Linked DNA regions of Cycloclasticus pugetii PS-1. The protein of the gene in region 2 interacts with the protein of the main gene of each other region in a pairwise test. Links are inferred from orthologs where the notes say so. Each region holds a gene or a part of one and is shown on either strand. Other genes may lie near its edges. The genes, in order: secA and secG.

Region 1 (11,472 bases), 1.1 Mb from region 2 along the record:
GGTACACCTCAAGCAACACACCTATATCGTTATAATCGTGCTTCACCTGTATAAAGGGAACTGCCGTTAACACCTCTATATTTAACTCTTCTAGTAGCTCCCTTTTTAACGCGTCTTCAGTCTTTTCGCCTTCTTCGACTTTACCACCCGGAAATTCCCACAAGCCACCTTGATGCGCCTTCTTAGAGCGCTTACTAATCAGCACCTCATTGTATTGATTTTTTATAACCCCGACCGCTACCTTTAACATCTGTATATCAATACTATGTCTAATACTTTATGAGCGGTACTCAGCATTTATTTTGACGTAATCGTAAGATAAATCGCAAGTTAATACACGGGATGAACAGTCTCCTTGAGCCAGACAAATACGAACACAAATTTCTTCTTGATTCATAACCTTTTGGCCCTGCTCTTCAGTATAGTCAGCTGAACGCTTACCGGCCTTAACAATACAAATATCATTTAAGTAAATTGAAACCGCATCAACATTTATTGTTGCTATGTTCGCTCTACCTACGGCGGCTAGAATCCTCCCCCAATTAGGGTCTGAGGCAAAAAAGGCGGTTTTCACTAATGGTGAATGCGCAACCGTATAAGCCACTTCCTTTGCATCACTTGCTGTATAAGCTTGTTCAACCTGAACGTTTATTAGTTTTGTAGCGCCCTCTCCATCTCTTACAATTGCTTCGGCCAAATAACTACACAGCTGTTTTAATGCTGCTAAAAACACTGGGTACCGTTTATCACTTTGCGTCTCAATCGGCTCTATATCAGCCGCTGCGGTTGCCATTAATACGACAGCATCGTTTGTTGACGTATCACCATCTACCGAAATACTGTTAAAAGAGACATCCACAGCCTCCTTCAGCATAACCTCGAGGATTTTTCTGCCAATCGGCATGTCAGTCGCAACATAAGATAGCATCGTCGCCATATCTGGCCTTATCATGCCTGAGCCTTTTGCAATGCCCGTTATGGTGACCTCTGTGCCATCCAACTGCAATGTACGAGAGCAGCCTTTTTCACAGGTATCGGTTGTCATAATGGCTACAGCCGCTTTTTGCCAATGCTGTTCGCTTAAGGTATCTACTGCCGTTTGCAAACCACCTACAAGCTTGTCTACTGGTAACGGTTCACCAATCACTCCTGTTGAAAACGGTAATACCTGTGTTTCTTTAGCATTCACCTTGCTTGCAAGTTCTGCACAGCATGTTTGCGCTGTCAACAAACCTGCGCCGCCCAAACCAGCATTTGCATTGCCTGAATTAATCAGTAGATAACGTGGAGAGTCTTCGGCTAAATGTTTTTTAGCCACTGTAACGGGCGCTGCACAAAATTTATTTTTTGTAAAAACAGCCGCAACCTGTGTTTGCGCAGTCAGTTCAAATAGCGTTAGGTCGTCACGTACAGTTTGTGAAATACCCGCTGATGCGGTGCCAATGCGAACACCTGATATTGCTTTTAATTCTAAAGGGACAGTTCCGCCTACAGGCATGATTAAGCTCCTAATAAACAGTTATAGATATAAAGTTAAGTAGCCCTTAGACTATAAAAAGCCACCTTACTCAAACGAGCGCTTAACGTAGCCTCACAGCTTGCCGTGGCACTGTTTAAATTTCTTGCCAGAACCGCATGGGCAAGGGTCATTCCGGCCAATTTTTTTATCCGAACGTTTAAAAGGCTGTGCCTTGTCGGCTTGCTCATCGTTCTTTTCTTCACCTAAGGCATTTGCATCATCATGCTTGTATTCCATGGTTTGATGAATACGACGTTGCTCATCAACGGCTTGAACATCTTCTTCTGCACGAACTTGGACCTTTGTTACCAACTGAACAACATCTCTTTTTAATGTATCTAATAGCGATGTGAAGAGCTCAAAGGCCTCGCGTCTATATTCCTGTTTCGGATCTTTTTGTGCATAACCACGTAGATGAATACCCTGTCTTAAATGTTCCATCGCACCTAAGTGATCCCTCCACAACGAATCTAATGTTTGCAGCATCACCGATTTTTCAAAGTGCCGAAGCACCTCTGCACCTGCTAATATTTCTTTTTTTGCATAGTCATCGCTGATTGTTTTTAGGATTAGCTCGCGCAGACTGTCTTCATGCAAGCTATCATCTGTATCTAATAGCTCTTGAATATTAAGCTTGCAGGAGAACTCATCCTCAAGAGCAGCCTGTAAGCCTGCAATATCCCATTGCTCTTCGATTGATTGTGCTGGAATATACACATCAATTAATTGGTTAACGACATCTTCACGTATAGAAACAATAGTATCGGCAATATCTGATGCCTCCATAATTTCATTACGTTGATCATAAATCACTCGACGTTGATCATTCGCCACATCATCGTATTGAAGAAGTTGCTTACGAATATCGAAGTTATGCCCTTCTACTTTACGTTGAGCATTTTCAATCGCTTTACTCACCCAAGGGTGCTCAATCGACTCACCTTTTTCTAAACCCAGTTTTTGCATCAAACCAGATACACGTTCTGAGGCAAAAATTCGCATTAAGCTGTCTTCTAACGATAAGTAAAAACGACTTGCACCAGGGTCACCTTGACGCCCTGACCGGCCCCTTAGCTGATTATCTATCCGGCGCGACTCATGCCTTTCTGTACCAATTACACGGAGACCACCGGCATCTAGTACTGCCTGATGCTTTTTTTGCCATACTTCAGATGACTCGTCTTCGCTCTTGCCACCCAAAACAATATCGGTCCCTCGTCCGGCCATATTAGTCGCAATAGTGACCGCCCCTAAAGCACCGGCATTGGCAATAATTTGTGCTTCACGTTCATGCTGTTTAGCATTAAGCACCTCATGAGGCACCTTCTTCTTGGTTAGGCTGGACGATATATATTCAGAAACTTCAATAGAGGTTGTACCCACTAATACTGGCTGCTTTCGTTGGTAGCAATCTTCGATATCCTCAATAACCGCTTCGTATTTTTCTTTCGCTGTTAAATAAATAAGATCCCCGGCGTCTTCACGCGCCATCCCACGGTGTGTTGGAATAACAATAACTTCCAAACCATAAATTTGTTGAAACTCAAATGCTTCGGTGTCTGCAGTACCGGTCATTCCCGATAATTTGTCATACATCCTAAAATAATTTTGGAATGTAATAGACGCCATCGTTTGGTTTTCACTTTGAATTTTAACGCCTTCTTTTGCCTCTACTGCTTGATGAAGCCCCTCGCCCCAGCGCCGGCCCGGCATTGTTCTTCCAGTAAACTCATCAACAATAACCACTTGACCATTTTGAATAATGTAATCGACATCTTTGTGATACAGCGCACTGGCTCGTAATGCAGCATATACATGATGCATCAACCCAATATTAGTGGCATCGTATAGGCTTTCATTTTCACTTAATAGGCCGCTACTGGTCAGTAGTTCTTCAATTTTTTCATGGCCTAACTCTGTCAAAAAGACTTGTTTCGACTTCTCATCAACGGTGTACTCACCACCCTCTTGCGACTCAACCTCTTCTGTAAGGTCTTTTACCAACTCGTTAAGCTTGATATATAAATCACTTTTATCATCTGTTGGGCCTGAAATAATCAGTGGTGTTCTTGCTTCATCAATTAAGATTGAATCAACCTCATCAACGATCGCGTAATGCAGCTCACGTTGAACCTTGTCTTCGACACCAAATGCCATATTGTCTCGAAGGTAATCAAAGCCAAACTCATTATTAGTGCCGTATGTAATATCTGCTGCATAGGCTTCGCGTCGCTGTTCAGGGCTCATCGAATTGACGATCACACCCGTTGTCATGCCTAAGAAGGCGAACAACTGCCCCATCCATTGTGAATCACGTTCAGCCAAGTAATCATTCACTGTCACCATATGAACGCCCTTACCGGGCAATGCATTCAAATAGGCTGATAACGTGGCAACCAGTGTTTTACCTTCACCGGTTTTCATTTCGGCGATGCGTCCATCATGAAGCACCATCCCGCCAATTAGCTGCACATCAAAATGACGCATGCCTAAGGCGCGAACACCAGCTTCTCTAACCACTGCAAACGCTTCAACGATTAATGCGTCGAGTGTTTCACCTTGTTCAAGTCGAGCACGAAATTCATCCGTTTTCGCTTTCAACTCAGTGTCACTTAAGGCACTGATTGATGCTTCAATCTCATTAATTTTTTTAACGGTTTTTTGTTTTGCTTTTACCAACCGATCATTACGACTACCAAAAACTTTCTTTACGATATTTGAAATCATTACAAATAAACTTTAGTGTGAAACGAAAAACCAAATGATACCGCATATGGTTCACTGAAACCTGCTTTTTAGGCCCATTCAAGCCCTATTCATAACGCTTTAAATCAGAATGTAAAAGGACGTAGGAGTAAGTACTGCCTTAGCTTGAAGAATACAGGTATTTACGAGGATTCACCTTCTTACCGTTGCGCATTACTTCAAAGTGAACATGTGGCCCGGTAGAATGACCCGTTGACCCCATTTTAGCGATAACATCATTTTGTTTAACGACATCGCCTAATTTGACCACTATTTCCTTATTATGCCCATAGCGGGTGACGTACCCTGAGCCATGGTCAATTTCAATTAAATAACCATAACCGCCTTTTTTCCCCGCGTAGGTCACCAAGCCAGATGCAGCGGCTAAAACACTGGTCCCTGTCTTGCCTGCAATATCGACACCATGGTGGAATTTTTTCTTGCCAGTAAATGGATCTGCTCGGTAACCGTAATACGATGACAACCATCCTTTTGCGACTGGTAACCCTGCTGGGCGAACCTCTTTAGACAACTCTTTATTTGCCGAAAAAACACCCAATAACGTTAATTGTTTTTCGCGTAAAGATAACTGTTTATCGAGTACTTGAATATCATGCAGCAATTGGTTTTCTGTAAAACTTTCTGCTGAGTCCGGCAAATCTGCACTGCCGATAGCTGGTAATTCGTCAAAATTAAATTCTGACGCCGTTAAATTAGCCTTCTTAACAAGGTGTTCACCAACCGCATTCAGCCTCGTCAATTGTGCTTGCATTTGCCCAACTCGTAAGGCAAGGTTATCCAGCGTATTTTGAGTTTTCTCGCGCACTCTTTCCAGCTCTATTCGCTGGGTTAATAACTCTTGAGATACCTTCCCTGATTGTTCGGTTAACCTAACTTCGGTCACCGATGGCATATACCAATAAACTGCTAGTAATAGAATAAAGCTACCAAGTAACCCATAGATAACTTTTTGCTGGATCGCAGAAAAGTTGATGGTTTTCTTTTTACCTTTTGTTAACAGTATAATTTGCATATTATTTATTTTTTATCTTAACAACATATGTTTAAACAACCTTTCAAAAACAACAAGTCATCCTTGAATGGTTTACAGCATATTCAGCAAAGCTTACATCAACAAAAAACACTTCTGCGTCTTGTTCAACGATCAATAACTGAAGATTTGGCAGCTCATTGTTTGCATGTCACCGCCAGTAAAAACACGGTAATCTTATTCACCGACTCTTCTGTCTGGGCTTCAAAACTACTGTATCTACGCCAACCTATTCTAAACGCCTTATCAAATTACTTTGGTGAACGGGTTCGTACTTTAAAGGTTAAAGTGCTATCTAAGCACACAGCAAAAACACCGCTTTTGCCTAAATCGCCATCCAGTCATACATTGAAGTGTCTTACAGAAGCCAACGATTCAGAACAGGCAGACTCGTTAACCCATTCCATGAATAAACTCATCAAGACACTACAAAAAAACAAGCTATCTTAGTTTAAACACCCGCAGGTAATGGCTCTATATATGAAATAGGGAATTGGTCATCTTCTTCAAACGTTACTTCTTCCCAAGCATCCTCTTGAACCAACAACTCTCTTAATAACTTATTATTAAGCTCGTGCCCCGATTTATGGCCATGAAACTCACCAATCAAGCTATGCCCTAGTAAGTATAGGTCACCAATAGCGTCCAAAATTTTGTGTTTCACAAATTCATCTTCATAACGCAGGCCATCTTCGTTTAAGACTCTAAAATCATCGACGACAATGGCATTATCCATGCTTCCACCCAACGCTAAGTTGCGTTGACGTAACATTTCAATATCCTTCATAAAACCAAAGGTACGTGCACGGCTTATCTCTTTAACGAATGAAGTTGAAGAAAAATCAATAATCGCCTCTTGTGTACGCGATTTAAATACTGGGTGATCAAACTCAATACTAAACCCGACCTTAAAGCCTTCAAAAGGGACAAAGCTCGCCCACTTATCGCCATCCTCTACTCGGACTTCTTTTTTGATACGAATATAGCGTTTCGCTGCGTTTTGTTCTTCTATACCAGCCGATTGTAGTAAAAAGACAAACGGGCCTGCACTGCCATCCATGATCGGCACCTCAGCAGCACTTAAATCAATGTAAATATTATCAATACCCAATCCAGCGATGGCCGACAACAAGTGTTCAACAGTAGAGACTCGTACGTCACCTTGTATCAAGGTGGTTGATAATTGTGTGTCACCTACATTTTCTGCTTTTGCTGGAATAACGACTGCTTCGTCAAAATCTATTCTGCGAAAAACAATACCGGCATTGACGCCTGCAGGGCGCAACGTTAAATAAACCTTTTCGCCACTGTGTAAACCAACACCCGTAGCACGAATCACGTTTTTCAGCGTTCGTTGTTTAATCATTTAAAACTCCCAAGCAGATAAATTCAATTTATTTTTATTGTCATTATTGCGGGATATTAACACATTTTGCAATTTAACAATAAGCCATGCATTGCCACGTACTCAGTTATTTTACCGCCCTCAACACATTTCAATATCCAAGGGCGGTTCACGGTCTCAACTAATCGGCTTGCCTTCTTAAAAACGCAGGTATATCCAAATAAGCAGGGTCTAAGGTATTATCTATACCACTGGTTTTTTGATCCGCCATTTCCGCTTTTCCATCACGCATGATTGTTGGAATATCAAAATCCTCTTCCTTCAGGTCAGCCGTTTTAATGGCTTCTCTTTTCACTTGAACAATCGGCGTTGGTTCTTCAGCCACTTTTGCCTTGCCACCTAAACCAGTTGCAACAACAGTTACTCGCATTTCGTCTGACAAATCAGGATCAATAACCGTACCGACAACGACATTCGCATCATCCGATGCAAAATCTCTAATCGCTTGACCGACCTCTTCAAATTCACCTATAGACATATCTAATCCAGCCGTGATATTCACTAAAATACCGCGAGCGCCTTGTACATTGATATCTTCTAACAAGGGGCTGTGAATGGCCGCTTCTGCAGCTTCGCGTGCTCTAGATTCTCCTTTTGCATTACCTGTTCCCATCATCGCATCACCCATTTCTGACATAACAGTTCTAACGTCAGCAAAGTCGACATTAATCAAGCCAGGGCAGGTTATTAATTCTGCAATCCCTTGTACAGCGCCTAGCAAAACATCATTCGCCGCTTTAAAGGCATTTAGCAGACTCATTTCTTTGCCCAGTACGTGCAATAACTTTTCATTCGGAATAGTAATTAATGAATCAACGTGAAGTGCTAATTCCTCTATCCCTTGTTCTGCCAATAACATTCTTTTTTTGCCTTCAAATGGGAAAGGCTTAGTCACTACAGCTACTGTTAAGATACCCATTTCTTTTGCTATTTCGGCCACTATTGGCGCAGCACCTGTCCCTGTTCCACCACCCATTCCTGCTGTGATAAAGACCATATCAGAACCGACGATTACTTCTTGAATTCGCTCTCTATCTTCAATCGCTGCTTGACGGCCCACTTCAGGGTTCGCGCCTGCACCCAAGCCTTTTGTACTATTATTACCTAACTGCAATACCGTTTTAGCTGGTGTGTCTTTTAGAGCTTGCGCATCTGTGTTGGCGCAAATAAATTCCACACCATCTATTGCACTATTAACCATGTGATTCACGGCATTGCCACCGCCACCGCCAACACCAATGACTTTAATTACTGCATTTTGTGTATGTGCATCCATTAATTCAAACATATCAATTCCCCTATCTTGTTAATCTAAATACTAAAGTCTCTATTTATCGTTAAAAATTACCTTGAAACCAGCTCTTCATCTTTTCCCACATAGCTTCAAAACCATTTTTCACCTCTCCACCACTTGCCACACTATTTTGCTGCCCAAACAACAACAACCCAACACTGGTTGCATATATCGGATTACGAACCACCTCGCTTAAACCAGACACATACTGCGGATAACCCAGGCGAACGGGCATGTGGAATACCTCTTCTGCCAATTCAACCAATCCCTCTACCTTTGCACTGCCGCCCGTTAGCACAATCCCTGCGGCAACAATGTCCTCGTAGCCCGAGCGCCTCAGCTCAGCCTGTACAAGCATCATTAATTCCTCATAGCGAGGCTCAATAATTTCAGCCAAATTTCCACGTGAAATTTTTCGTGCCGGCCGATCGCCTATGCTTGGCACATCAATCATTTCGTCCTCTTGAACTAATTGAGTCAGCGCACATGCATATTTCAACTTAATTTCATCGGCATGCTGGGTAGGCGTCCGTAATGCAACAGCGATATCATTAGTAACTTGGTCTCCGGCAATTGGAATAACCGCGGTGTGGCGAATAAAGCCATCACAAAAAACTGCAATATCCGTCGTGCCACCACCAATATCAACCAAACAAACGCCCAGTTCTTTTTCATCATCCGTGAGCACCGAACTGCTCGATGCCAGCTGCTCTAAAATGATATCGCCTACTTCTAAACCACAACGCCTTACACATTTAATAATATTCTGCGCTGCACTCACTGCGCCGGTCACAATATGTACTTTTGCTTCCAGCCTGATGCCCGCCATTCCAACAGGCTCTTTAATGCCCTCTTGTCCATCGATAATGAATTCTTGTGGCATGATGTGAAGAATCTTTTGATCCGCAGGAATAACCACTGCCCTTGCCGCATCAATCACTCTCTCTATGTCTGATGGAATCACTTCGCTTTCTTTAATACCCACCACGCCACTGGAGTTCAAGCTACTGATGTGACTGCCTGCTATCCCCACAAATACTGAGTGAATTTGACACCCCGCCATCAACTCAGCCTCTTCTACAGCGCGTTGAATTGAATGCACTGTAGACTCGAGGTTAACCACCACGCCTTTTTTCAAACCTCGCGAACTATTGGTTCCGATACCGATGACATCAATCGTTCCATCTGGGGTTATTTCCCCCACAATGGCCGCCACTTTAGATGTACCTATATCTAAACCAACAATTAAATTCTTATCACTGTTTTTCTTCATTGTTCTTAGCCTTTAACTGGCTGATCCTTTTTCAATTTTAATGCGGCTATTTGCTCAACCCGGTCAGCAAATTTATAACCGTCTTTCCACTGTACGGACACCCCATTTGGGTAACGCAAATCCACCTTCGCAAGCTGATCTATCAAACTGCCTTCCAGCGATGCCAATAACCTTAATGATTTACCAATTGCCTGTTCAGGCGACTGATGACCCACACTTACTTTTATGCCATTGCTCATTACTGCCGACCAACTACCGTGCTCTGCTAAACTCAATTTGCTGACTTGAATACCCGTGCTTTTTATTGCGTTATTAACTTTTCTATATTCTTCAAGTATCGCCTGACTACTCGTCTCCACGCCTGATAAACTTGGCAATGTTTCTAAGCTTTTATCAAATACCGGTTTAAATACCTCGCCCTGTGTATTCAGCAAGGCCGTTTTATTCCAAATCGCAGCAGGCTTTTGTTCCACCAAGGTCAACACAATAGTATCTGGCCACACACGCCTAATTGTTGCTTTATTCACCCAGGGTAAGGCCGTCGCGTGTTTAACAATTTCACTGCTATTCATCGCGAAATACCCGGTATCAACTAATGCTGATAACGATGTTGAAATATCCTCAGCTGTCACATAATTTAATTCACCACCGATACGCACCTGTTTAATGGGCATCGTGCTTGGTTGCATTAACCAGCTAACGAACTGCCATACAACAATCGCTACTATTAGAGAAAGAACGCTCTTTTTAACCAACACTTCATTTTGCTGAAGCAAATCAATCATCACACTCTTCATGCCCCCTCCTTCGCAAAGCTGGTTTCCAATATCTGCCAAACTAATGTATTAAAATCAATACCTGCCTGTTTTGCGGCCATTGGGACTAAGCTGTGGTCGGTCATTCCAGGTACCGTATTTATTTCTAATAACTGCGGCTTACCTTGTGCATCTAACATTAAATCAACGCGCCCCCAACCTTCAGCAGCCAACAACTTAAAGGCTTTAATCGATAAGTGTTGTAAGGCTTGTTCTTGTTCAGCAGTTAGCCCACAGGGGCAATGGTATTGAGTTGTTTCTGCCTGATATTTCGCTTCGTAATCATAAAACTCATTAGGGGTTTCCAATCTAATCACTGGCAACGCTTTATCTGCTAGTACAGCCACGGTGTACTCTGCTCCTTCAACCCACTGCTCTGCCATAACATCACAGGTAAATTTCATTGCTTTTTTATACGCTTCACGAAGCTGCTCTATGGTATTTGCTTTTGCCATCCCCAAACTAGAGCCTTCTAGCGCTGGTTTAACCATGACTGGAAAACCTAGCGCAACTACGCATGCATCTATATCGGATTCTTTTTCTAGCACCATCCATTTTGGTGTTGGAAGCCCAGCACCCAGCCAACAGTTTTTTGTTCTTAACTTATCCATGCCCAATGCAGACCCCAATACACCACTCCCTGTGTAGGGAATGCCAATTAGTTCTAAAGCACCTTGCAATTGGCCATCTTCTCCACCACGCCCGTGCATAATATTAAAAACACGGTCTATACCTTTTTCTTTTAACTCCATGATGTCAGAGGCTGCCGTATCAAACTTAATCGCATCAACCCCCTGTGATTTAAGGGCCGACAAAACGGCCTCACCACTTAATAATGAAATGTCACGCTCAGCAGCATGCCCACCCATTGCCACAGCAACCTTGCCAAAAGATTTAGCGGATTGAATAGTGCTCATTGCGCCTTTTCCTCACCGATAATACGAACTTCTGTTTCAAGCAAAACACCCTGATTTTTATGCACCTGACCTTTGACATATTCAATGAGACGTTCAATGTCCTTAGCCGTGGCATGACCTGTATTTAATATAAAGTTCGAATGTTTCTCTGATACTTGCGCACCGCCAATTCGATAACCTTTCAAGCCTGTTATTTCAACTAAATGCGCCGCATGGTCTCCTTCAGGGTTTTTGAAAACAGATCCACCGCTAGGAACATTTGTAGGTTGTGTTTGTGAACGTTTAGCCAATAACTGACGTATTTTTTCACGACTTTCTTTATTGCCACCTTGAGGAATATCTAAATAACACGCTACAAACCACTCATCATCAGCCAGTGATACTGAGCGATAGCCCACGTCAAAATCATCCGCATCGCGTACTATTAAATCCCCGTGCCGATTCAACAAAACA
Region 2 (13,401 bases):
CCATGCTCATGCATGGCCTTTTTTGTGGTATCTTTGATAGCTACGTCACCACCGATCTCATCATTATTTATGCCCAATGATCCAAGCCATATCGTCAGACCTGGTAATAAAAAAAAACGTAAAGGGAAGTTTACTGAGAAAGGACGTCAACTCGATGCCAACGCTCAACAAGCGATAAAGCAATTACTTGCTAACAAACCACATCGAAAAGACCTTCTTATTGAGTACTTACACCTTATACAAGATACTTGGTCCTATATCAGCGAACAGCACTTAATGGCCTTGGCAGATATACTAAAATTACCTCAAGCGGCGGTCTATGAAGTTGCCACTTTTTATCATCATTTTGATGTCATCAAAGAAAATGAGGCCGCACCACCACCTATCACAATTCGTGTTTGTCAGTCCTTAAGCTGCTGTCTGGCCGGTGCTGATAATTTAATACTAGAATTAAACAAGCAAAACCCAGAAAACATTCGAATAACATCCGCCCCATGCATGGGTTTATGCAACCAAGCACCCGCTGCTGCTGTTGGCAAAAATTATCTCGGTCAGGTAACCTCCAGCTCGCTCCTGTACGCTGCACAGAACAACCAGACACAGGCCAATGTGCCTACATACCAACGTTATGAACAATACATAAACGCAAACGGGTATCAATTACTCGCATCGCTGAGCAAACAAACTCTCAGCGTCACTGACGCTATTAACGAAATTGAAAAAAGCAATTTAAAAGGTTTAGGTGGGGCGGGGTTTCCTACTGCCAGTAAATTACGTCTTGTAAAAGCCGAGCCCGCTCCTAAGTATTTTTGTGTAAATGCCGATGAAGGCGAACCCGGCACATTTAAAGACAGACATTACTTGTCCACCGCGCCACATCAATTTTTAGAAGGCCTGCTCATCGCAGCATATATTATTGATGCTAATAAAATCTTTATTTATTTGCGCGACGAATACCCCGCCATCCATCAATTATTGCACAACGAAATTCAACTCCTCATTAACCATAAGATCATTAAAGAAGATTATATCGAGGTTAGGCGCGGCGCTGGCGCCTACATTTGCGGCGAAGAATCTGCAATGATTGAATCAATTGAAGGTAAACGTGGCATTCCCCGCCAACGCCCGCCTTATGTTGCCCATCAAGGCTTATTTGGTCGGCCGACCTTAGTACAAAACGTTGAAACCTTGTACTGGATTCCCACAATTTTAACTGATGGCGGTGAGCACTTTGCACAACAAGGTAAAAATGGGGCCAGTGGCTTGCGCACATTTTCAGTATCAGGTCGTATCAATAAACCCGGTGTCATTGTTGCCCCCGCTGGCAGCAATATTCGCGAATTAATTCATTTAGCAGGCGGTATGCTTAAGGGGCATTCATTTAAAGCTTACCTACCGGGCGGTGCCTCTGGTGGTATCTTGCCTTCATCCTTAGACAATATTCCGTTAGATTTTGGCAGCTTAACAGAGTACGGCTGCTTTATAGGTTCGCATGCCATTATTGTTTTATCAGACAAGGATAGCATCAAGGCAACGAGTCAAAACCTACTTGCATTTTTTAATGATGAAAGTTGCGGTCAATGCAGCCCCTGTAGAGTTGGCTGTGAAAAGGCCAGCTCCTTGTTATCCGAACAGCAGTGGAATAAACCACTATTAAAAGAGTTATGTACAACAATGGCTGACGCATCAATCTGCGGACTAGGCCAAGCCGCTCCAAACCCAATTTTATCGAGCATTAAATATTTCGGCGATGAGGTCTAAATGAGCAATTTAGTTTCATTTGTAATAGATGGCAAAAAGGTTTCTGCTGAACCTGAAGAATCAATTTGGCAAGTCGCTAAACGACTCGGCACCACTATTCCGCATTTATGTTTTAACAATAAGCCCGGTTATCGCTCCGATGGCAACTGCCGGGCCTGCATGGTTGAAATTGACGGCGAACGCACACTCGCCGCTTCGTGTTGCAGACACCCTAGCGATGATATGGTCGTTCACACACAGAGTAAACGTGCCACAGCAGCTCGTCGGCTTGTCATCGAATTATTAAGTACCGATGTAGATGAGCAGACGATTGCGGGATCAACTTTCGATAATTTGGTGCAATCCATGGAGATTGGGCCTTCACGATTTCCAAAAAAAGTAACTAACACCCCCGACTTATCTCACCCAGCCATCTCTGTAAAGCTTGATGCCTGTATTCATTGTACGTTGTGCGTTCGTGCCTGCCGAGAAATTCAAGTTAATGGTGTGATTGGTCTAGCTGAGCGAGGTCATGATGAAAAAATAATTTTTGATTTTGACGACCCAATGGGGCAATCCACCTGCGTTGCTTGTGGTGAGTGCGTTCAAGCCTGCCCAACTAATGCACTCTCACCTGCTTCAGCCAAAGTCACTAAGACAGACAAACAAGTACAATCCGTTTGCCCCTATTGCGGTGTAGGTTGCCAAGTTAACTTAAAGGTTAACGATAACAAAATCTGCTCTGTCGAAGGTGCTAATGGCCCCTCTAACCAAGGCCGTTTATGCGTAAAAGGCCGCTTTGGTTTTGATTACATTACATCTGAACAGCGACTTACCGAGCCGCTAATCAGAAAAGAGGGTATCGAAAAAGGCGTTAATATCGACCCAGCTAACCCCTACTCGCATTTTAGAAAAGCCTCTTGGGAAGAAGCACTTAATCTTGCTGCGAAAGGTTTTTCAGACATTAAACAACAGCATGGTGCTGATTCCCTGGCTGGCTTTGGCTCTGCAAAGTGCTCTAATGAAGAAGCTTATATTTTTCAAAAACTAATTCGAGCCGGCTTTGGCACTAATAACGTCGATCACTGCACACGTTTATGTCATGCTTCCTCCGTTGCCGCACTCATGGAAACAATTGGTTCAGGGGCCGTTACCGCACCGTTTATGGCTGCTGAAGACAGCGATTTGATCATCGTTATTGGCGCGAATCCAAGTGAAAACCACCCCGTTGCAGCAACCTTTTTTAAACAAGCTGTCGAGCGCGGTACCGAATTGGTTGTGATGGATCCTAGGGCTCAAGCGTTAAAACAACAAGCAACGCATATGCTACAGTTTACACCGAGCACAGATGTTGCCTTACTGAACGCCATCATGCACGTGATTGTTGATGAAAAACTTTATAATCAACATTATATTGATCAACACACCTCTGGTTTTAAGCTGTTTGCTACACACCTTAAAGACTATGCGCCTGAAAAAATGCAGAGTATTTGCGGCGTAACTGCCGACACCATCAAAACAGTTGCAAGGAAATATGCAACCGCCAAATCTGCCATTATTTTTTGGGGTATGGGCATCTCACAGCATACACACGGAACAGACAATGCGCGTTGCCTTATTTCATTAGCCTTAATGTGTGGTCATATAGGACGCCCCGGCACAGGCCTCCACCCTCTACGCGGCCAGAATAATGTTCAAGGCGCCTCGGATGCTGCTTTAATCCCAATGTTTTACCCCGACTACAAGCCAATAAGTGACTGTGAAACACAAACCTTTTTTGAATCCCTATGGGACACACCCTTGAACCCCAAAGAAGGCTTAACAGTCGTTGAAATTATGCATGCGATACATCGCAACAGCATTAAGTCCATGTACATCATGGGGGAAAATCCCGCCATGTCAGACCCTAATTTAAACCATGCCCGTGCAGCACTGGCTAAATTAGAGCACCTTGTTGTACAAGATATTTTTCTAACCGAAACAGCTATGTTTGCAGACGTTGTTTTACCTGCTACCGCGTGGCCGGAAAAAAATGGTACTGTAACAAACTCAAACAGACAGGTACAAATGGGGCGACAAGCTGTTGAACCACCAGGCAATGCAAAAGCTGACTGGTGGATTACACATCAGATCGCTAAGCGTTTAGGTTTAGAGTGGCCCTATTCAACACCAAAAGATATCTATCAAGAAATGCTGTTAGCCATGCCCTCATTAGCTAACATCAGCTGGGAACGTCTTGAGCAAGAGCATTCCGTCACCTACCCTTGCCCGTCCCCTAAGGAAGCTGGTCACGATATCGTTTTTGCCGATGGTTTCCCCACCGAAGACGGACGCGGAAAATTTATCCCTGCAAGCTTTTTGCCGGCTAATGACAAATTAGACACCGAATACGACTTTATTCTGACAACAGGCAGACTACTAGAACATTGGCACACTGGCGCAATAACTCGACGTAGTGAAGTACTCAACACACTCGAACCAGAAGCTTTTGTTCAAATGAGCCCCACCGATTGTTCAGCGCTTAAGGTACAAGCAGGCGACATGGTTTGCATTTCAAGCCGCCGAGGATCTATTAACATCAAGGTTCGTGTTGACCATAAAGTACAAACTGGCCTCATATTCATCCCGTTTTCTTACGTCGAAGCAGCGGCTAATTTATTAACCAGTCATGATCTTGACCCCTTTGGAAAAATACCTGAATACAAGTTCTCAGCTGTCAAAGTAGAGCCAATTTAATGCCCAACAACTCAAATAAAATTATCGGCGTCATCCTATCAGGTGGCCTCTCGAGAAGGATGAACAACCAGGACAAGGGCTTCATTCAACTCGCTCATAAGCCTCTTTTTGAACACGTATTAGAGCGATTGTCTCCTCAATGCGACTCAATTATTATTAGTAGTAACAAGGAGAGCCAGCAACTGTCTTCTTATGACTTACCTATTATTAAAGATTCATTAGAAGGGTTCTTAGGACCTTTAGCCGGGCTTTTAGCCTGCATGCAGTGGGTAAGAAAGCATCAACCCGGTGTACAATGGATTGCCTCTGTGCCCGTTGATACGCCTTTTATACCCCAAAATTTAGTCTCCACGCTTTATCAATCAATGCTTGAAAACACCGCCGATATTGCCTGCGCCACTTCAAATGGTCGCACACACCCCGTTATTGCCTTATGGCCAATTAGGCTACTTGATGACCTGGAAGCTGCACTAAGCAAGGAGAATATACGCAAAATTGATTTATGGACATCTCGCTACAAAGTCTCCCTCCCAGACTTCAGTGATAGCTTGCTTGACCCTTTCTATAACATTAATTGTCATGAGGATTTAGTGCACGCCGAAGCGTTGCTACGTAAGCCGAATGAAAATACAGCCTAAACTTAAGCTGTTACATCAAACACTATCCGCTCGGCCCCATTCAAAACTTGAAAATGTTGCCCTTTTGCTCGCGAAATTAAAGTTACATCAAACTCGCAGGCAAGCTCAAACCCCATCTTAGTGGCCCCAGAACGAGACAATAATATAGGCACCCCCATTTGCGCGACCTTGATAACCATTTCAGAGGTTAAACGCCCTGTTGTGTAGAAAACACAGTCATCACCTTTAATACCCTTCAACCACATATGGCCAGCAATTGTATCAACGGCATTATGACGCCCTACGTCTTCAACAAAGAACAATACCTCCTTACCTTTACAAAGCGCACAACCATGAACAGCACCCGCCTTTTTATAGACTTGGTTACGTTGCCCAAAATGATTAAGCAAATAATACAATACAGATTGTTCAATACTACGTTTGGCTAACACCTGCCCCTTTAAACTCTCAACAACATTACCAAACATCGTGCCTTGTCCACACCCTGAAGTAATTGTTCGACGTGCTTTTAATTTCTCAATATTAGGCTTATTTTTACTCGATACAATCACTGCAGCATTGGTTTGCCAATCAACTTGAAGTACCTTTATATCGCCGATAGTCTCAAAGAAGGTTTGATTTTTAAGGTAACCCAACACCAACAATTCAGGAAAAGAGCCCATCGTCATTAAGGTTACTATTTCTTTTTTATCGATATAGATGGTTAGCGCACGTTCTTCAACCAATTCAATTTCAATCGACTGCCCCTTTTCATTGACGGCAAAAACACAGGATGAACCCTTAATTTTTGACGCTGTCATCTCGATCATTATGTTTTCTCTTCTAAAATTAACCCCTTATAACACGCAAAAAAAAAGCCATGCAAATGCATGGCTTTTTTTAAACGCATAGAACAATTAAAGCAGGTGCTTTACACCATCACGTTCTTCTTTAAGCTCATTTTCCGTTGCGGTCATTCTTTCGCGACTGAAATCATTAATTTCAAGACCTTGAACGATTGAATAGTCACCGTCTTTAACAGTCACAGGGAATGAGTAAATTAAACCTTCTTCAATACCATAGCTTCCATCACTTGGAATTCCCATACTCACCCAATCGCCGTCTGCTGTTCCTTGCACCCACGTACGCATATGGTCTAATGCAGAACTGGCAGCAGACGCTGCGCTTGATAAGCCACGTGCTTTAATAATGGCAGCGCCACGTTGTTGAACAGCAGGAATAAAGTCATCGGCATACCAGCTTGCATCGACCTTAGATAACGCATCTTCACCGTTGATTAAGCAATTGTGAAGGTCTGGGTATTGTGTTGCTGAGTGGTTGCCCCAGATTGTCATCTTAGTAACGTCCGTATTATGATTACCCGTTTTTTCGGCCAATAAGCTCATCGCACGATTATGGTCTAAACGTGTCATTGCTGTGAAGTTACGTGGGTCAAGGTCTGGTGCATTATTCATCGCAATCAATGCATTTGTATTTGCAGGGTTACCCACCACTAATACACGAACATCACGTTTAGCAACTTTATTTAAGGCTTTACCTTGTACCGAAAAGATGGCCGCATTTGCTTCCAACAAGTCTTTACGTTCCATACCAGGACCACGTGGACGAGCACCCACTAAGAATGCAAAATCGATATCTTTAAAGGCAACTTCAGCATCATCAGACATTGAAACACTTTGTAATAAAGGAAATGCACAATCGTTCAATTCCATAACCGCACCCTCAAGCGCACCTAAAGCAGGTGTAATTTCTAATAGGTGTAAACAAATTGGCTGATCTGGGCCTAAAAAGTCGCCAGATGCTATACGAAATAATAATGAGTACGAAATTTGACCAGCGGCGCCGGTAACGGCTACATGAACAGGTGCTTTCATTTCTAACAATCTCCTTAATAAAAAAGATGAATTATAGCTGATATTCGACTTTTTTTACTTAAAAACCACCATTCCTTATTAGTTATAAGGTATTAAGCTATTCTTTTTCTCGAGATTTAAGAATTTTTTTTAAATCGTAATGATAGATAAAGCTCGGCAAAGCAAAGACAACAAATAAACATACTGTAACCACGTAGAACTCCCAGTTCTGCGCAGTATTTGTTCCCATTATTTTGTATTCCAAAGCAAAGCCAACACTGAACGTCAGCACATACCAACATAGCCATTCAAACCAGCGAAACCAGCCTGATTTATGCGCGATTTGTCTAATACAAAAAAGTTTATCGCTTAACCATGGCAAATTAGCCATAAGAATCGAAAAAATCAGAAAGATAACAATTGTAAATTGATTACTCATCAATGAATTTTAATGCTTATAATTATTGGTGCCGAGAGCGGGATTTGAACCCGCACGTCCATAGGACACTACCCCCTCAAGATAGCGTGTCTACCAATTCCACCACCTCGGCAAATCCATTCAGTTAATCAGGAATGGGCAGGTCATCAGCAAGCTTCATACCATTTTGCTTAACCAGCTCATCTGTTGGTTCCACAAGGTTGTTGATTAAGTCCGCAGGCGTAGCTTCTGTTGATTTTGCTGGTTGTGAAACCGTCAAGCCATCAATAATATCTTCAGGTGCTGCTCTATTGCCTCCTAGATAAGCAAGCGCTAGACTTGTTGAAAAAAACAATGCGGCCAAAATAGCTGTCGAACGACTTAAAAAAGAGCCGGAACCTTTAGCACCAAATACCGTACCGGATGCACCACTGCCAAATGCTGCGCCAGCATCAGCGCCTTTACCATGCTGAATCAAAATCAACCCTATCATCAATGCTGCAATAACCACATGCACTGATAAAACTATTCCAAACACACTCATTCTCTTATCCTTCTATACCTAAACGGTATGAGTTTTATTACGGCAGAACTTACCTACCAAGTTTATTTTTACGCTTTTTGGCAAATTGAGACAAACGCTTTTGCATCCAAGGATGCGCCACCTATCAAACCACCATCAATATCTTTTTGTCCAAACAATGACAATGCATTATCTGGTTTTACACTTCCGCCATATAAAATGCGAAGCATGTTAGCTGCATTTATATCTCTCTCGCTAACCAATGCTCTTATAAAAGCATGCACCTTTTGAGCTTCTTCAGGGGAGGCCGTTAACCCCGTTCCAATGGCCCAAACGGGTTCATAAGCCAGAACCAGTTGCGTCAAATCTACAGCGCTATTATTTAATAACGCCTCAACCTGATCTTTAATTACATCAAATGTAGCACCAGACTTGTATTCTTCCTGTGTTTCACCAACACAATAAACAGGAGTAACTCCAGTCATTTGGGCTGCCAGCACTTTCTTAACCAGCTGCGCATTTGCTTCATTAAATAGTGTTCGCCTTTCTGAGTGACCTATTAGTACCCAGCTACAGCCAACATCTTCCAACATATGCGCCGACACTTCACCGGTATATGCCCCAGACTGATACTCTGAAACAGTTTGAGCACCTATGGTTATAACTGTCGGTTTAGTTATTTCTTGTGCAGCCGTTATATAGACGAAAGGCACGCAGACTCCTATATCGCACGTTATTTTATCATCAATTGTCGTTTCAATTGCACGTAAAATTTCACTTGTTGAGTCAAGTGAACCATTCATCTTCCAGTTTCCAATAACCAGTGATCGACGCATCAAACTTCTTACCTTAAAAACGAGCAAGGTTAGCGGCTATTCAGCAATAAATCAATCTTAATTAAGCGAGCACTCACGCCCAATTCACCCCTTAAGCGTCAAGTAGGCTTTCAACTGTTTTACTAAGGTCCATTGCCAGTTTTTCCACTAACTTCACATCTTCGCCTTCTACCATTACCCTAACTAATGGTTCTGTGCCAGAAGGCCTTAACAATACTCTTCCAGCGCCTTTTAAAACCTTCTCGATAGAAGCAACGGCTTTATTAATATCATCCGTCATCGCAAACTTTTTAGCACCACTTAGCTTCACATTAATCATACATTGAGGATACTTTTGAATATCACTTTTTAGTTCATTCAAAGAGGTGCTCTCGCGCATCATAATCTCAATCACTTGTAGAGCTGAAATAATTCCATCACCTGTTGTCGTTCTATCAGCACAAATTATATGCCCAGACCCTTCACCACCCAAGATTGACTCTGATTCATTCATCAACTGAATAACATGCCGGTCTCCAACTGCTGAGCGTAATAAGTCAATACCTAATCTATTGAGTGCGTGTTCAACGCCTAGATTAGTCATCAATGTTCCTACAACAGATGAACCTGAATAACCATTTGATTGACGACCTTTGGCTAAAATATACAAAATATCATCACCATCCAACACTTCGCCTAAGTGGTCAACCATGATTAATCGATCGCCATCGCCATCTAATGCCACACCAAAGTCAGCATTATTGGATAAAACCGTCTCGGTTAACGCCTGAGGGTTAGTTGCTCCGCAACCATCATTAATATTAATGCCGTTTGGCTCAGCACCTATTTTAATCACCTCCGCACCTAATTCACTAAACACATAAGGAGCAATGTGATAGGTAGAGCCGTGTGCGCAATCGACAACCATTTTTAAAGAAGATAAGTCGATCATTGAAGAAATTGTGCTTTTACAAAACTCTATGTATCGACCCGCCGCATCATTAATACGGTTAGCTTTACCTAACCGAGACGATTCCACAACGATGAGTGGCTCGTCCATTTTTTGTTCTATCGCTTGCTCTATCTCATCGGCAAGCTTTTCACCTTCACTAGAAAAAAACTTTATACCATTATCATAATGAGGGTTATGTGAAGCACTAATGACTATTCCTGCATTGGCACGGAGCGTTCTCGTTAAATATGCAATTCCTGGGGTTGGCATAGGACCTAATAACTGAACATTTGCGCCTGCTGCAACTAAACCAGCCTCTAATGCTGATTCAAACATATAACCGGAAATACGAGTATCTTTACCAATTACAATTTTACAATGCCCTTGTTGCTCGAACACTCTCCCGGTCGCCCAACCCAGCTTTAAAATAAATTCGGGAGTAATGACCCCTTCCCCAACTAAGCCTCTAATACCATCGGTACCAAAATATTTTCTTGTCATAGTTTCCTCATTTGGCAGCCTGAACAGCCATATAGACTTTTAACGCATCAGCTGTTTCAGCAACATCATGCACACGAACAATAGACGCACCATTAGCCACTGCTAACAACGCGGCACTAACACTGCCAATTAATCTCTCATCGACTTTTTTATCTAATAACTGACCAAACATTGATTTTCTTGATAGGCCAGCCAATATTGGGCAGCCATGGCTCTCAAACTCTTTAAGTTTCGCCAATAATGTCAGGTTATGTTGTAAGGCTTTACCAAAGCCAAACCCTGGGTCTAATATAATCTTCCCTTTAGCAATACCGACTTGCTCACAGGCCGCTATACGCTGAGCAAAAAATTCATTCAGCTCTTCAACCACATTAAGGTAATATGGTTGATCTTGCATCGTGGTAGGGTCTGCTTGCATATGCATTAAACAGACAGGCACTCCTAAAGAAGCCGCCATATCCAGTGAACCCGGTCTCTGTAAGGCATACACATCATTGATAAAGTCCGCTCCGGCCTCTATGGCAGCCTTCATAACATCAGCTTTGCTGGTATCAATTGAAATGGCAATATCCGATTTAAGTCGAATCCCTTCAATAACAGGAACCACCCTTAGGATTTCCTCGTGTGTAGAAACAGGTAATGCATTAGGCCGTGTAGATTCACCGCCAATATCAATAATTGTGGCGCCTTGCTCAGCCATCTTCAAGGCATGTTGCACCGCTGATTCTATCTGTGTAAAAGAACCTCCGTCAGAAAAAGAATCCGGCGTAATATTAAGAACCCCCATAATTTGGGGGCTCTTTAGATCAAATATTTGGTCAAGACGACTCTTCACAGCATTAAGGTTGTTCAGCAGGGCCTCCAATAGTCGGCTTTGACTCCTTATCTGTAGCGTCTTTATCTTCTATCGTCGCTTTCCCTGAACCAGATTGATCATCATTTTCCCAATCTTTAGGTTCACTCACTGGCTGACGAGCCATTAATTGGTCTAATTGATCGCTATCAAGTGTTTCATACTTCATTAACGCTTCTGACATAGAGTGTAAAATATCAATATTTTCAGTCAATAAGCTCTTAGCACGCTCGTAGTTTCTATCAATAAACACTCTAACTTCTTTATTAATAAGCTCGGCTGTTTCATCCGAAATCATCTTAGTTTGACCACCAGAATGCCCCATTGCATTTTCATCTTCTCCGTAATTTAATGCGCCAAGTTTTTCTGAAAAACCCCATTGAGTTACCATATTTCTAGCAATAGCGGACGCTCTTTCAATATCGTTTGATGCACCAGTTGTTACCGCTTCTTCACCAAAGATAATTTCCTCTGCTAAGCGACCACCATATAAGCTTGATAATTGACTTTCTAACTTCTGTTTACTGATACTAATTTGATCTTGCTCAGGTAAGAACATTGTGACACCTAACGCTCGCCCACGTGGAATGATGGTCACCTTATAGACAGGATCGTGCTCAGGCACTAAGCGACCAACAATTGCATGACCTGATTCGTGATATGCCGTGCACCTTTTTTCGTCTTCACTCATCACCATAGAACGACGTTCTGCGCCCATTAACACCTTATCTTTAGCGTTCTCCATGTCGTTCATATCAACTAACTTCTTATCAGCTCTAGCCGCAAATAATGCCGCTTCGTTTACCAAGTTAGCCAAATCTGCACCTGAAAAGCCCGGTGTGCCTCGTGCAATCACATTAGGGTTAACACTGTCACCGAGAGGCACCTTTTTAAGGTGCACTTTTAAGATTTGCTCGCGCCCTCTAATATCTGGTAAAGGAACAACCACTTGTCGATCAAAACGACCTGGGCGTAATAAGGCCGGGTCTAAAACATCAGGACGGTTAGTCGCGGCAATAACAATCACCCCTTCATTACCAGAAAACCCGTCCATCTCAACCAATAATTGGTTCAAGGTTTGCTCACGCTCATCATTACCACCACCAATACCAATACCACGGGCACGGCCAACCGCATCAATCTCATCGATAAAAATAATACACGGTGCGTTTTTCTTGGCTTGTTCAAACATGTCTCGAACACGTGAAGCCCCTACACCAACAAACATTTCAACAAAATCAGAACCCGATATGCTGAAAAAAGGCACTTTAGCTTCACCAGCAATCGCCTTCGCTAACAAGGTTTTACCTGTACCAGGCGAACCCGACATTAAAATTCCGCGTGGGATTAAACCACCTAATTTTCGAAACTTACTAGGGTCTGTTAAAAAATCAACAACCTCTCCAACCTCTTCTTTTGCTTCTTGAACACCCGCCACATCAGCAAACGTTACTTTTATTTCATCTTCACTTAATAGTTTCGCTTTGCTTTTACCAAAGGACATTGCTCCACGACCACCGGCACCGCCTCCGCCACCTTGCATTTGGCGCATAAAGAATATCCACACACCAATCAACAAGAGCATCGGGAACCATGATATTAAAATTGACATAAGCACCGATTGCTCTTCAGGTGGTTTGGCAATAATTTCAACACCATTTTTTAGTAAGTCATCAACAAGGTGAATATCACCAGGACTACGTGTTGTAAAACGCTCACCTAACGTAGTTTGACCACTAATATTAGGCCCATCTATGGACACTTTACTAACCTGGCCTGCATTAACAGCACTGATAAACTGCGAATAACTTAAATTACTAGTTGATGATTGTTTTGATCCACCAAAATTATTGAATACGGACATCAGCACGACGGCGATTACCACCCACATAATAATGTTCTTAACCATTTCGTTCAAAGTGTTACTCCCTCGTGATGTTTATGACAGTGCTCAATTAAACTGTTATTTTTAAAATTCATTCAGTAATTTATGGGGTTAGATTACTACAATTTCAAGCCCTTTGCCAAAAGGTAAACCTCTCGACTACGTGCGCGTGAAGCTTTGGGTTTTCGAATCAGTACTGTCGAGAAAACTTTTTTAGCCTCTTGAAGATACTGGTCAAACCCTTCACCTTGAAACAGCTTTATCAAAAACGAGCCCCGGCTATTTAAACTGTTTTTTGCAAAATCTAATGCCAATTCTGCTAAATACATGGATTTTGGTTGATCAATCGCCTTACTACCACTCATATTAGGCGCGATATCAGACATCACTATATCGACTGCTTGATGACCGATTAAGTTTTGTAAGCGCTCAAAAACCTCGTCGTCACTAAAGTCACCTTTAATAAAGTCAACACCATCAATAGGAT

Evidence for each region.
Region 1: the proteins of secG (region 2) and secA interact in binary tests that used the Escherichia coli proteins (3 or more experiments, as listed by UniProt). The link is inferred for Cycloclasticus pugetii PS-1 from one-to-one orthologs.

The regions. Positions count from the first base shown.
Region 1 is NZ_ARVU01000001.1:372,111-383,582, reverse strand. What follows is about bases 1,392-4,604. They hold secA (preprotein translocase subunit SecA), read right to left. Parts: upstream 4,247-4,604; coding sequence 1,592-4,246; downstream 1,392-1,591. Other genes in these bases: CYCPU_RS0101880 (M23 family metallopeptidase), read right to left, coding at 4,386-4,604; argJ (bifunctional glutamate N-acetyltransferase/amino-acid acetyltransferase ArgJ), read right to left, coding at 1,392-1,498. In the rest of the region: CYCPU_RS0101895 (Nudix family hydrolase), read right to left, coding at 1-250; more of argJ, read right to left, coding at 278-1,391; more of CYCPU_RS0101880, read right to left, coding at 4,605-5,297; CYCPU_RS0101875 (DciA family protein), read left to right, coding at 5,325-5,765; lpxC (UDP-3-O-acyl-N-acetylglucosamine deacetylase), read right to left, coding at 5,767-6,681; cell division protein FtsZ, read right to left, coding at 6,842-8,008; cell division protein FtsA, read right to left, coding at 8,058-9,287; CYCPU_RS0101855 (cell division protein FtsQ/DivIB), read right to left, coding at 9,293-10,084; CYCPU_RS0101850 (D-alanine--D-alanine ligase), read right to left, coding at 10,081-11,019; murB (UDP-N-acetylmuramate dehydrogenase), read right to left, coding at 11,016-11,472. UniProt on the Escherichia coli protein: Required for protein export, interacts with the SecYEG preprotein conducting channel.
Region 2 is NZ_ARVU01000001.1:1,519,417-1,532,817, forward strand. Bases 6,231-9,144 are described here. They hold secG (preprotein translocase subunit SecG), read right to left. Parts: upstream 7,930-9,144; coding sequence 7,531-7,929; downstream 6,231-7,530. Other genes in these bases: CYCPU_RS0107390 (malate dehydrogenase), read right to left, coding at 6,231-6,988; CYCPU_RS0107395 (DUF2818 family protein), read right to left, coding at 7,086-7,406; tpiA (triose-phosphate isomerase), read right to left, coding at 7,998-8,744; glmM (phosphoglucosamine mutase), read right to left, coding at 8,836-9,144. Outside these bases: CYCPU_RS0107365 (NAD(P)H-dependent oxidoreductase subunit E), read left to right, coding at 25-1,761; fdhF (formate dehydrogenase subunit alpha), read left to right, coding at 1,762-4,476; molybdenum cofactor guanylyltransferase MobA, read left to right, coding at 4,476-5,114; CYCPU_RS0107380 (formate dehydrogenase accessory sulfurtransferase FdhD), read right to left, coding at 5,117-5,923; more of CYCPU_RS0107390, read right to left, coding at 6,011-6,230; more of glmM, read right to left, coding at 9,145-10,176; folP (dihydropteroate synthase), read right to left, coding at 10,184-10,963; ATP-dependent zinc metalloprotease FtsH, read right to left, coding at 11,016-12,938; 23S rRNA (uridine(2552)-2'-O)-methyltransferase RlmE, read right to left, coding at 13,034-13,401. UniProt on the Escherichia coli protein: Subunit of the protein translocation channel SecYEG. Overexpression of some hybrid proteins has been thought to jam the protein secretion apparatus resulting in cell death; while this may be true it also results in FtsH-mediated degradation of SecY.